DNA from 2 places in the Sulfitobacter faviae genome. Region 1 is predicted to be linked to the other one. Evidence: riboswitches for the same ligand, from Rfam matches in the RefSeq annotation. Region 1 holds a riboswitch; the other holds the start of a gene.

The links. A riboswitch is a leader RNA that binds a small molecule or an ion and turns the genes downstream of it on or off. The one in region 1 is predicted to bind thiamine pyrophosphate.
Region 2: another riboswitch for thiamine pyrophosphate. It lies ahead of thiD (bifunctional hydroxymethylpyrimidine kinase/phosphomethylpyrimidine kinase); the one in region 1 lies ahead of thiB (thiamine ABC transporter substrate binding subunit).

Annotation. Positions count from the first base shown of each region.
Region 1 covers NZ_PGFQ01000001.1:1,384,438-1,390,977, reverse strand. The annotation lists gene CUR85_RS07225 (PhoD-like phosphatase N-terminal domain-containing protein) at 1-655, shown strand, start outside; partial or broken gene CUR85_RS07220 (alkaline phosphatase D family protein) at 541-1,529, shown strand; gene cobO (cob(I)yrinic acid a,c-diamide adenosyltransferase) at 1,587-2,192, opposite strand; gene CUR85_RS07210 (DMT family transporter) at 2,263-3,201, opposite strand; gene aroC (chorismate synthase) at 3,212-4,321, opposite strand; TPP riboswitch at 4,414-4,514, shown strand; gene thiB (thiamine ABC transporter substrate binding subunit) at 4,549-5,526, shown strand; partial or broken gene CUR85_RS07195 (thiamine/thiamine pyrophosphate ABC transporter permease ThiP) at 5,502-6,540, shown strand, end outside.
Region 2 covers NZ_PGFQ01000001.1:134,838-141,377, forward strand. The annotation lists partial or broken gene CUR85_RS00740 (error-prone DNA polymerase) at 1-1,220, shown strand, start outside; TPP riboswitch at 1,332-1,428, shown strand; partial or broken gene thiD (bifunctional hydroxymethylpyrimidine kinase/phosphomethylpyrimidine kinase) at 1,494-2,296, shown strand; partial or broken gene CUR85_RS00750 (FAD-dependent oxidoreductase) at 2,289-3,267, shown strand; gene thiS (sulfur carrier protein ThiS) at 3,257-3,406, shown strand; gene CUR85_RS00760 (thiazole synthase) at 3,456-4,217, shown strand; gene CUR85_RS00765 (thiamine phosphate synthase) at 4,214-4,810, shown strand; partial or broken gene CUR85_RS20500 (ThiF family adenylyltransferase) at 4,807-5,768, shown strand; gene CUR85_RS00775 (ABC transporter substrate-binding protein) at 5,871-6,540, shown strand, end outside.

The DNA.
Region 1 (6,540 bases):
CCCGACCCGTCGCGCTGTGCTGGCGGGCTCCACCGCCTTTGCCGCAAGCCTTGCCATGCCCAGCCTCAGCCGTGCAGCCTCACGCCCGGTGTTTACCCATGGGGTGCAATCGGGCGATGTCGACACGCAGTCCGGCATGATCTGGACCCGCACCGACCGCCCGGCACGGGTGCAGGTCGAAATCTCCACCACCGAGAGCTTTGATAACGCGCGCCAGCTTGCGCCGATGAACGCGTTGCCGAACCACGATCTGGCGGTGAAACGTCTGGTCGAAGGGCTGCCCTCGGATCAGGATATCTTTTACCGCTTCACCGCTGCGGACCTGAGCGACATCAATGCCACTTCCGAGCCGATCATCGGCCAGTTTCGCACCGCGCCCACCGCGCGCCGCGACGTGCGCTTTGCTTGGTCCGGTGACACCGCTGGTCAGGGCTGGGGCATCGACGATGAGGGCATGCGCACCTATGCGACCATGGCCAAACACCGCCCGACTTCTTCCTGCATTCCGGTGACACCATCTATGCCGATGGCCCGCTTGAGGATGAGGTGCAGCTTGACGACGGCACGATGTGGAAGAACACCACCATCATCGACGAGAAACGCAAGGTGGCTGAGACGCTGGACGAATACCGCGGTCAGTGGAAATACAACCTGATGGACGACCATGTGCGCGAGATGAACGCCCATGTGCCGACCTTCATGCAGTGGGACGACCATGAGGTCGTGAACAACTGGTCCTCCTCGCGCAGCCTGATGGAAGACGACCGCTATAGCGAGAAGTCGATCCATGTCCTTGCCGCCCGCGCTTCGCAGGCCTTCCATGAGATGACCCCGCTGCGCATCACCCCCGCCGAGCCGGGCCGGGTCTACCGCAAGATCAACTACGGTCCGATTCTGGATGTCTTCTTCCTCGACCTGCGCAGCTACCGGGGCCGAACAGCGAGAACATGCAGACCGAGATGTCGCAGGCCACCGATATCCTCGGGGCCGAGCAGATGGCATGGCTCAAGCGTGAGCTGACCAATTCGGCGGCCACATGGAAGGTCATCGCCTGCGACATGCCCATCGGTCTGGTCGTCGGCGGCGGGGCCGAGGCGGTTGCCAATGGCGACAATGGCGCCGCCAAGGGCCGCGAGCAAGAGATCGCGGGGCTGCTGCGTTTCATCAAGACCGCGCAGGTCGACAACGTGGTCTGGTTCACGGCGGATGTGCATTACACCGCCGCGCATTACTACAACCCCGACAAAGCGCAGTTTCAGGACTTTGACCCGTTCTGGGAGTTTGTGTCGGGCCCGCTGCACGCGGGCACCTTTGGCCCGAACGAATTGGACGGCACCTTTGGCCCCGAGTTGAAATACGTCAAAGCCCCCGAAGAAGGTCAGGTGAACCTGCCGCCCTCCGCCGGTCTGCAATTCTTTGGCTTGGTCGATATCGACGCCAAGACCCAGCAGATGAAAGTGCGTCTGATGGACCGCGCCGATACCGAGCTTTACTCGGTGACGCTCGACCCCAAGGGCGCGACGATCTAAGCGCCCTCCGCATGGCACAGTGAGAGGATCGCCCGGAAGCGGGCGATCCTTTTCGTTTCAGTAGTCGACGCCGCGCTGTGCTTTGATGCCCGCTTTGAACGGGTGTTTGACCTCGGACATTTCGGTCACCAGATCGGCATAGTCGCAAAGCTCGGGCCGGGCGTCACGGCCTGTCAGCACCACGGCGGTGCGCTTGTCGCGCGCGTCGAGCCCGGCGATCACATCTTCGATCTTGAGGTATTCATAGCGGATGGCGATGTTGATCTCATCCATCACCACAAGGTCATAGTCGCCGCTCTCCATCATCTCGCGCGCCTTGCCGAATGCGGCCTCGGCGGCGGCGATGTCGCGGTTGCGGTCTTGGGTGTCCCAAGTGAAACCTTCGCCCATCGTGTGCCATGTCACCTCATCCAACCGTTCAAAGAACAATCGTTCGCCGGTTTTCCATTTGCCCTTGATGAACTGCACCACGCCGACGCGCTGTTTCCAGCCAAGCGCGCGCACCACCACGCCGAAAGCAGAAGAGGATTTGCCCTTGCCCGGCCCGGTATGGACCAGCACCAGACCCTTGTCCGGGTCTTGCAACTCGGCCACCTTGGCGCGCTGCTCGGCCTGACGCTGCTGCATCTTTTCCTTGTGATCTTTCGGATCCGCGTCGCTCATCGGTCATCTCCTCTATCCGGTTTTGGGGCACCATAGGGAGAGGCCGGGCCGGGCGAAAGCCCGCATTCGATCACGCTTTGGGATCGGTGACAGACCGCGCCTTGCCCCGTTCCATCCCCAACTGCCGCTCGCGCCAGATCACCAACGCGCCCGCGCTGATCACCAGCGCCGCGCCCGCCAGCATCATCATCGTAGGCAGTTCGGCAAAGAAGACATAGCCCAGCAAGATGGCGAAAAGCATCGAGGTATAGTCATAGGGGGCCAGCATCGAGGCTGAGCCAAAGCGGTAGGCCGAGGTGATCAGGATTTGCGCCACCCCGCCGATCAGCCCGGCGAGGACCAGCAGGCCAAAGGTTTGCAGATCGGGGATGACCCAGCCGAAGGGCAGGGTGCAGAGCGCCAGCAAGGAGGCGGTGCAGGAGAAGTAAAAGACGATCGCGGCGGTATCTTCGTTCTGCACCAATTGGCGAATGTGGATCTGCACGAGGCTGCGCACCATTGTCGCCATCAGGATCAGCAACGCGCCGATGGTGGCTGTCTGCTCCATCGTGCCGATGCTGGTGAATCGCGGCCAAAGGATGATCATCACCCCCACCAACCCAATCGCCACGGCACTCACGCGGATCAGCCGGATTTTCTCGCCCAGCAATACGGCAGCGAGGATGACGGTGAAAATCGGTGTGGCAAAGCCGATGGCCGTGACCTCGGGCAGGGGCAGCAGGCCGAGGCCGGTAAAGGTCAGCCCCATCGCCGTGGTGCCGAAGAGCCCGCGCCAAACATGGCCCATCGGGTTTTGCGTCTTTAGCCCGCTTTTCAATTTGCCGCGCTGCGCCAGCCAGATCAGGATCACCGGAATGGCAAAGAAGGAGCGGAAGAAGACCGACTCCCCGGCGGGGACCTCGTCGGCCAGCGATTTGATGATCGCGGACATGCAGGTGAAAAGCAGGATCGCCGTGATTTTCAGTCCGACACCAAGGGCGGGGCGGGCGGAGAAATCATCGACTTTCATGCTTTGATCCTCACGCCTCAGGGCCGATTATGCCGCGGTTCTGGCCAATCTGTCCGCGATGCAGCAGCAGGTGATCCAGCAGCACGCAGGCCATCATCGCCTCGCCCACCGGCACTGCGCGGATGCCGACGCAGGGATCGTGGCGGCCCTTGGTGATGATCTCGGTCTCTTCGCCCTGTTTCGTGATCGTGCGCCGCGTGGTCAGGATGCTGGAGGTCGGCTTCACCGCGAAACGCAGCACCACATCCTGCCCGGTGCTGATCCCGCCCAAGATGCCGCCCGCGTGGTTCGAGGAATATTCCGGCCCATCGGGCCCCATGGTGATCTCATCGGCGTTCAATTCGCCCGTCAGCATCGCCGCCGACATGCCCTCGCCGATCTCCACGCCTTTGACGGCATTGATGCTCATCATCGCGGCGGCCAGATCGGTGTCGAGCTTACCATAGACCGGCGCGCCGAGGCCCGCAGGCACGCCGCGCGCCGTCACTTCGATGATCGCGCCGACGCTGCTGCCCGATTTGCGCAGCCCGTCGAGGTAGTCGGCCCAGTCCGCCGCTGCTTTGGCATCCGGCACCCAAAAGGGGTTTTGGTCGATCTGGTCCCAATCGAACGCTTCGCGGTCGATCTTATGCGGCCCCATCTGCACCATGTAGCCGGTGATCTGAAGCGCCGGCACCAGCGCTTTGATCGCCTCACGCGCCAGACCGCCCGCCGCCACCCGCGCGGCGGTCTCCCGGGCCGAGGAACGGCCACCCCCGCGATAGTCGCGGATGCCGTATTTCTGGAAATAGGTGATATCGGCGTGACCGGGGCGGAACTTGTCCTTGATGTCGCCGTAGTCTTTCGAGCGTTGATCGGTGTTCTCGATCATCAACTGGATCGGCGTGCCGGTGGTGACCCCTTCAAAGGTGCCCGACAGGATCCGCACCTCATCCGCTTCGCGCCGCTGTGTGGTGTATTTGTTCTGGCCCGGTTTGCGCTTGTCGAGCCACTGTTGGATCATGCCCTCGTCAATCGGCACGCCAGGGGGGCAGCCGTCGATGGTCGCCCCAAGGGCGGGCCCGTGGCTCTCGCCCCATGTGGTGACCCGGTAAAGATGGCCAAAGCTGTTGATCGACATGGGCGGACCTCCTGTTGTCAAACCCTTAGCCGGGGCAGCGCCCTGCCTCAAGGGGATTTGCCTTGCCAATTGTGCAGGTCCGATCTACCCCTGACGCTACCTCGGGGGCCTTTGGGCTGAGATGTGCATGTTGTGCGGACCCGTTGAACCTGAACCGGTTAACACCGGCGGAGGGAAGGTCAGGACAGACATCCACCTTTTACCTTTCGCCGCAAAAGGAGGATGCGATGAAGTATCTTACACTTGCTGCGGGCGTCTTGGGCGCATCGGCCGCATGGGCCGAGACGCCTGAACTGACGGTCTATACCTACGACAGTTTCGTCACCGAATGGGGGCCGGGTCCGGCCATCGAAGAGGGGTTCGAGGCCGAATGCGGCTGCGACCTGAAATTCGTCGGCATGGGCGACGGTGCGGCCCTTTTGGCGCGGCTCAAGCTTGAAGGCGCACGGTCCGACGCGGATATCGTGCTGGGGCTGGACACCAGCCTGATCGCCGCCGCGAAAGAGACCGGGTTGTTCGCGCCGAGCGGGTTGCAGGCCGACTATGACCTGCCGATCACTTGGGAAGACGAAGTTTTCGTGCCCTATGACTGGGGCTATTTCGCCTTTGTCCACGGCACCGATCTGGACGCGCCCGGCAATTTCAAAGCGCTGGCCGAGAGCGATCTGAAAATCGTGATCCAAGACCCGCGCTCTTCGACGCCGGGTTTGGGGCTGCTGATGTGGGTCAAAGCGGCCTACGGCGAGGACGCGCCCGAGGTTTGGGCGGGGCTGGCCGACAACGTCGTGACCGTGACCAAAGGGTGGTCCGAAGCCTACGGTCTCTTCCTCGGAGGCGAGGCCGACATGGTGCTGAGCTACACCACCTCTCCGGCCTATCACCTGATCGCGGAGGAGGATGACAGCAAGACCGCGGCGCTGTTCGACGAGGGTCATTACATGCAGATCGAAGTGGCGGGGAAGCTTGCCGGGTCGGATCAGCCGGAACTGGCGGATCGGTTCTTGCAATACCTCGTCTCTGATGCCGCGCAATCGGTGCTGCCGACGACCAACTGGATGTATCCCGCCGTGACGCCCGAAGGCGGTCTGCCCGCAGGGTTCGAAGGCATGATCCAGCCCGGCAAGGCGCTGTTGGTGCCGAACGGCGATGTCCCCGCGCTCCGTGATGAGGCTTTGGACGAATGGCTGACCGCGCTGTCGCGTTAAGCGGCAAGTCGGGGCTTTTCGCCGCCGCGCTGGTGGCGGGGCTGATCCTTGCCGCTTTGGTCGCCGTTTTCGCGGCGGCCGATGTGGGCGCAGGGCTCGGCCCGGCAGATTGGGCGGCGGTGCGGTTTACCGCGACACAGGCGGTTTGGTCGGCGGTGCTTTCGGTGTTGCTGGCCGTGCCGGTGGCGCGGGCATTGGCGCGGCGGCGGTTCTGGGGGCGCGGGGCGCTGATCACGCTGCTGGGCGCGCCCTTCATTCTGCCGGTGATCGTGGCGGTGCTGGGGCTGCTGACGGTCTTTGGCCGTTCGGGGGTACTGAACCAATTTGGCGCGGCTCTGGGCCTGCCGCCGGTGTCGATCTACGGGCTGCATGGTGTGGTTCTGGCGCATGTCTTCTTCAATCTGCCGCTGGCGACGCGGCTTTTGCTGCAAGGCTGGCAGAGCATCCCGTCCGAGCGGTTTCGGCTCGCGGGGCAACTCCAGATGACGCCGCGGGCGCTGTTTCTGGCGCTGGAATGGCCAATGCTGCGCCAGGTGCTGCCCGGTGTGGCGGCGCTGATTTTCGTGATTTGCCTGACCAGCTTCGCCGTGGCCCTGACGCTGGGCGGTGGGCCGCGGGCGACGACGATTGAATTGGCGATCTATCAGGCCTTTCGGTTTGACTTTGATCTGGGGCGCGCCGCGCTTCTGTCCGTGGTGCAGCTTGTTCTGGCTGGCGCTGCGGCGGTGGCGGCGCTTTGGTTGATCCCGCCGATCAGCTTGGGCGGCGGGTTGGACCGCCCCCTGCGCCGCTGGGATGCGCGGGGCGGCGCGCAGCGGGCGTTGGACGGGGTGGTGATCGCGCTCGCCGCGCTGTTTTTGCTGCTGCCGCTGGGGCCGTGGTGCTGCGCGGGCTGGCGGGGGTCGCGGAACTGCCTGCCTCGGTCTGGCAGGCCACCGGGAATAGCATTCTGGTGGCGGGGTTGAGCGTGGCGGTGCTGGCCCTGCTGGCGCTGCCGATGGCAGGCTGGATCGC
Region 2 (6,540 bases), 1.2 Mb from region 1:
TCTCGCCCGCCGAGGCCAATGAGCTGCGCAAGGCCATGGCCACCTTCCGCTCGCGCGGGACGATTGAGAAGCTGCAGGACAAGATGGTGGGCCGCATGACCAAACGCGGCTACGATCCGGTCTTCGCGCAGCGCTGTTTCGACCAGATCAAGGGCTTTGGCGAATACGGTTTCCCCGAAAGCCATGCGGCGAGTTTCGCCAAGCTGGTCTATGTCTCGTCATGGATGAAATGCCACTACCCGGCGGCCTTTGCCTGCGCGCTCTTGAACTCCCAGCCGATGGGGTTTTACGCGCCGGCGCAGATCGTGCGCGATGCGCGTGAACATCAGGTCGAGGTGCGCGATGTGGATGTGAACCTCTCGGACTGGAACTGCACGCTGGAGCCTCGTGGGGACGGTTTCGCCCTGCGGCTGGGGCTGCGCATGGTCGACGGGCTGCAGGAAAAGGCCGGCGCGCGGATCATGGACCGGCGCGACGCGCCTTACGCCGATGTCGAAGATCTCAAGTCCCGCGCGGGTCTCGATGCCAAGGCGATCCGCCAGCTCGCCGCCGCCGATACGATGCGCAGCATGGGGATCGATCGGCGCCAAGCGCTCTGGCAGGCCCAAGGGCTGCGCGACGCGCCCGCCTTGCCGATCTTCGACCATGCCGAGGCTTCGGCCCGCGGCCCGGAACCGGAGGTGCATCTGCCGGTGATGCCAAAGGCGGAACAGGTCGTGGCCGACTATCAGACGATGCGCCTGTCGCTGAAGGCGCATCCGATGTCCTTCTACCGCGGGAGCCTTGCGGCGCAGGGGTTCGCCTCGGCGCGAGACCTTTCGCGCATGGGCCACGGGCGGCGGGTGAAGCTGGCGGGGCTGGTGCTGGTGCGCCAGAAACCCGGCAGCGCCAAGGGGGTGTGCTTCATCACGCTGGAGGATGAGTTTGGCGTCGCCAACCTCGTGATCTGGCCAAACATGTTCAAGCTCTACCGCCCCACGATCATGTCGTCGCGGCTTCTGGTCGTGGAGGGGCGCGTGCAGACCGACGGGCGGGTGATCCATGTGGTGGCCGAGCGGCTCGAAAACCGCTCCGACCGGCTGGCGGCGCTGTCGGACGCGCCGATGCCCGGCATCACGACGCCGGGCGATCACCCGACCCATCCGCTGCCCGGTCAGGTGGCCATGCACGGCCACCCGCGTGATGCCAAGGTGATCCCCAAATCGCGGGATTTTCATTAACGATTCCTCATGCAATGCATGAGGTGCGCACCGCAACTAACTGATATAAAACGAAACGCAATAATTAACCGATCCCCTGTTGACCCTATGAACGCCCCTCGCTAGCCTGCCGGAAATCCGTTGGGGTGCCGCAGGGCTGAGAGGTGAAAACCGACCCATCGAACCTGATCCGGGTCGTACCGGCGTAGGGAACGGAAGCAAGCATCAGCCCCATCCGGGCGGTCGTTTACCCCGTATCTCCATGCCCTTGGCCCATCTAACGAATGGGGCCGAATGGCGTTTCAAGCACTGACAATCGCGGGCTCCGACAGCGGCGGCGGGCGGGGATTCAAGCCGATCTCAAGACCTTTAGCGCGCTCGGCGTCTATGGGGCCAGCGTGCTCACCGCCGTCACCGCGCAGAACACCCGCGCCGTCACCGCGGTCGCCATGATCGCGCCTGCGATGATCCGCGCGCAGATGGCGGCGGTCTTTGACGATCTGGCCATCGGCGCGGTCAAGATTGGCATGTTGGGCGACCCGGCCACGATCTCCGCCGTGGCCGAGGGGCTGGCCGACTGCCCCGCACCCGTTGTGCTCGACCCGGTGATGGTGGCGAAATCCGGCGATGCGCTGCTCTCTGCCGAAGCGGTCAAAACCCTGCGCGACCGGATGCTGCCCCGCGCCCATGTGCTGACGCCGAACCTGCCCGAGGCCGCACGGCTGCTGGACACAGAAGAAGCCACCGACGAGGCCACCATGCTCGCGCAGGGCCGCGCGCTGCTGTCGCTCGGCCCCCGCGCGGTGCTGATGAAGGGCGGCCATGGCAAGGGCGAAACCTGCGTCGACCTGCTGATTTCCGAGGCCGAGACCCTGCGCCTTTCCGCGCCCCGCCAGCAGACGGCGAACACCCATGGCACCGGCTGCACGCTCTCTGCCGCCATTGCCGCCGGTCTGGCGCGGGGCCAGCCTCTGCCGGGGGCGGTGGAGGCCGCCCATAGCTATCTGCAACGCGCCATTGCCGCGGCGGACGCCCTCAACATCGGCCATGGCCACGGGCCGGTGCATCATTTCCACGGCGTTTGGCCCCATGAATGATGTCACCATCATCGGCGCGGGCGTGGCAGGGCTCTGGGCCGCGCGGGCCTGTCTGGCGCAGGGGCTGCGGCCCCGGCTCGTTGACCGCAAAGGCCCGCCCGGGCCGCACGGCTGTTCGTGGTGGGCGGGCGGCATGCTCGCCCCCTTTTGCGAAGGCGCGCTGAGCGAGCCTGCGGTGGTGACCCACGGGCGGCGTGCTGCGACGCTATGGGGGAGGTCACGGAGGTCACCCATAGGGGCACGCTGGTCCTCGCCCCGAGCGGGACCGCGCGGAATTGCAGCGTTTTGCCGCCCGCACCGAGGGCCACAGCGACTGCGACGCCGAAGCCATCGCGACCTGCGAGCCGGACCTCGCCGGGCGCCATCGCCGCGGGTTGTTCTTTGCCGAGGAGGCGCATCTGAACCCGCGCCAAGCGCTGCATGATCTATCCCAAACCCTTATCGCCCAAGGGGTAAAGGTCGAGACCACGGCCCTCACCCCTTCGGAGGTCACAGGCCCGGTGATCGACTGCCGCGGCATGGTGGCCTGCGACGCTCTGCCCGGTCTGCGTGCCGTGCGCGGGGAGATGATCCTGCTGCGCGCGCCCGAGATCACCCTCACCCGCCCGATCCGCCTGCTACACCCGCGCCACCCGCTCTACGTCGTACCGCGCGGGCAAGGCATCTACATGCTGGGCGCGACCCAGATCGAAAGCGCCAGCCGCAGCGGCATGACCGCCCGCTCGGCGCTGGAACTGCTCTCAGCCGCCTATGCGCTCGACCCGCGCTTTGCCGAGGGCGAGATCATCGAGATGGGCGCCGACCTGCGCCCGGCCTTCGCCGACAATCTGCCCGGCATCGTGCAGCGCGGGGCGGTGCTGCATCTGAACGGATTGTTCCGGCACGGCTTTCTCATGGCGCCCGCCTTGGCCGAACAGGCTGCGGGCTTTCTGGCAACAGCGATAACGGGGGATTTATTCCGTGAAGATTGAAGTGAACGGCGAGACGCGAGAGGTCACCGCCGCGCAGCTTGACGCGGCATTGGCAGAACTGGGCTGGGGCGAAGCGAAAGTCGCCACCGCCCTCAACGGCAGTTTCGTTCCCGCAGGCGCGCGGGCGAGACCATGCTGAGCGACGGCGACCGGCTCGAAGTGCTCAGCGCCATGCAGGGGGCTGAGCGATGCGCGATTTTTACGGCACCGCCCTGCCCCTGCCGCTGATGCTGGGCACCGCGCGCTACCCCTCGCCCGCAGTGATGGAGGCCGCCTTTCGCCAAAGCGCCGCGCCGGTCGCCACGGTTTCGCTGCGCCGCGAGCAAGGCGCGGGACAGGCGTTTTGGGACATGGTGCGCGGCTTGGGCGTGCATCTGCTGCCCAACACCGCCGGCTGCCATTCGGCGCGCGAGGCGATCACCACGGCGCAGATGGCGCGGGAGTATTTTGGCACCAATTGGATCAAGCTGGAGGTCATCGGCCATGCCGACACCTTGCAACCTGACCCCTTCGGGCTGGTCGAGGCTGCCGAGGCGCTCTGCGCCGATGGGTTCGAGGTCTTCCCCTATACCACCGAGGATCAGGTGCTGGCCGCGCGGCTGGTCGATGCAGGCTGCCGGGTGCTGATGCCTTGGGGTGCGCCGATCGGCTCGGGGCTGGGGCTGAACAACCTGCACGGGCTGCGCAGTCTGCGGGCAGCATTTCCCGATGTGGCCATGGTGATCGACGCGGGCCTCGGCCTGCCCAGCCATGCCGCGCAAGCGCTGGAGATGGGGTTCGACGCGGTGCTTTTGAACACCGCCGTGGCCGAGGCCCGCGACCCCGCCGCCATGGCCGAAGCCTTTGCGCTGGCCTGCCGCGCGGGCGCGCTTGCAGCCGCTTCCGGCCCCATGGGCCAGCGCGACATGGCCGTGCCCTCCACCCCCGTCATCGGAAAGGCTTGGCTATGAGCTTGCCGCGTTTCTACCCCGTCTTCGATAGTGCCGCATGGGTCGCGCGGGCCGTGCCCTTGGGTGTGAAGCTGGTGCAACTGCGCATCAAGGACGCGCCGGAAGAGGTGCTGCGCGCCGAGATCACCACCGCGCTCGACCTCTGCCGCCAGCACGGCGCGCTGCTGGTAGTGAATGACCATTGGCAACTGGCGATTGAACTGGGGGCCGATTGGCTGCATCTGGGGCAAGAGGATTTGGACAGTGCCGACATCCCCGCGATCCGCGCCGCCGGGCTGAAGCTGGGCCTGTCGACCCATGACCATGCCGAGCTTGACCGCGCGCTGGCCCTCGCCCCTGATTACATCGCCCTGGGCCCCGTCTATCCGACCATTCTGAAAAAGATGAAATGGACCGAACAGGGGCTCGACCGGCTGACGGAATGGAAGGCGCGGATCGGGGATATCCCGCTTTGCGCCATTGGCGGCATGTCTGTCGCCCGCGCGCCGGGGGCCTTTGCCGCCGGGGCCGATACGGTGGCGGCGGTCACGGATATCACGCTGAACGCAGACCCCGAAGCGCGGATGCGCGAATGGCTTGAGGTGACGGCATGAGCCGCTACGCCCGCCAGACGGTTCTGCCGCAGGTCGGTGCCGAGGGGCAAGCGCGGCTCACGGCGGCGCATGTGCTGGTCGTCGGGGCCGGAGCGCTGGCGGTGCCCGTGCTGCAATATCTCGTCGGGGCCGGTGTCGGGCGGATCACATTGGTGGACGGCGATCAGGTGGCCTTGAGCAATCTGCACCGCCAACCGCTCTACCGGATGGACGATATCGGCAGGCCCAAGGTCCGTGCTGCCGCCGAGGCGATGGCGGCGCTGAACCCCGAGGTGACGCTTGCCCCGCGTGCCGAATGGCTCACCCCCGCCAATGCGCCCGCCCTGCTGGCGGACTGCGATATCGCCCTCGACTGCGCCGACACTTTCGCCGCCAGCCTGACCCTGTCGGACGAAGCCCGGGCGCAGGGCAAACCGCTGATTTCAGCCTCGGCCCTTGGGCTTTCCGGCTATGTCGGCGGTTTCTGCGGGGTGCCCCCTCGCTGCGCGCTGTTTTCCCTGACCTGCCGCAGACAGCAGCGACCTGTGACACGGCGGGCGTCTTGGGGCCCGTGGTCGGGATGATCGGCGCGGCACAGGCGCAGATGGCGCTCTCGGTCCTGCTGGGTCTCGCGCCCTCCCCGCTGGGGCAACTCATGATCTGGGACGCCGCGCAATGGCGCATGTCGGGCTTTCGTTTCGACAGCGCGCCCGAACCTGCGCGCGCCGCAGGTTTCATCGCCGAAAGCCAGATCGCCCCGCGCGATATGGTCATCGACCTGCGCGCCGAAGCGCCCGCGCCTTTCTCAGCCCAAGCGCGTCATGTCCCGCCCGAGGCGCTGCCGGACCTGCCGTTGCCAGCCGATGCACCGCGCATCGTGCTCGCCTGCCGCACCGGCCTGCGCGCGCATCACGCGGCCAAAACCCTCCGCCCCCGCTGGCCGGGCGAGATCGCCCTGCTCGCCCTCCCGGGCGCCTGACCCTCTTCCCGCATAAACGATATACTGGAGACCCTTCGTGAAAAACATCCTCGCCCCCTTGCCCTGACGCTGATCGCGGCCCCCGCCTTGGCCCAAGACAAGATGACCGTCATGCTCGACTGGTTCGTGAACCCTGACCACGGGCCGATCATTCTGGCGCAGGAAAAGGGCTATTTCACCGATGCGGGGCTAGAGGTCGAACTCGTCTCTCCCGCCGACCCGAATGAGCCGCCGCGCATGGTGGCGGCGGGCCGGGTCGATCTTGCGGTCTCTTACCAGCCGGAACTGCATCTCGCCCAGCGCGAGGGCTTGGACCTGCGTCGCGTGGGCACGCTGGTCGAAACCCCTCTCACCTGCCTCGTCGTCCGCGCCGACGGGCCGGTGCAGGAGATGGCGGACCTGAAGGGCCGAAAGGTGGGTTTCGCCGTGGCGGGCGTGCAAGAGATGCTGCTGAATGCGATGCTGAGCCACAATGGCGTGGCGCCTGCCGAGGTCGAGCAAATCAACATCGGTTGGTCGATCTCGCCCGCGCTAATGTCGGGCCAAGTCGACGGGGTGATCGGCGCGTTCCGCAATTTCGAGCTGAACCAGATGCAAATCGAAGGCCATGAGGGCCGTTGCTTTTACCCCGAAGCCGAGGGCGTGCCCGCCTATGACGAGTTGATCTACGTCGCCCATGCCGAAGAGATGGACCGCGACATGATCGCCCGCTTCCTGCGTGCCACCGAACGGGCCGCCGCCGATATCGTGAATGATCCGGCCACCAGCGGAG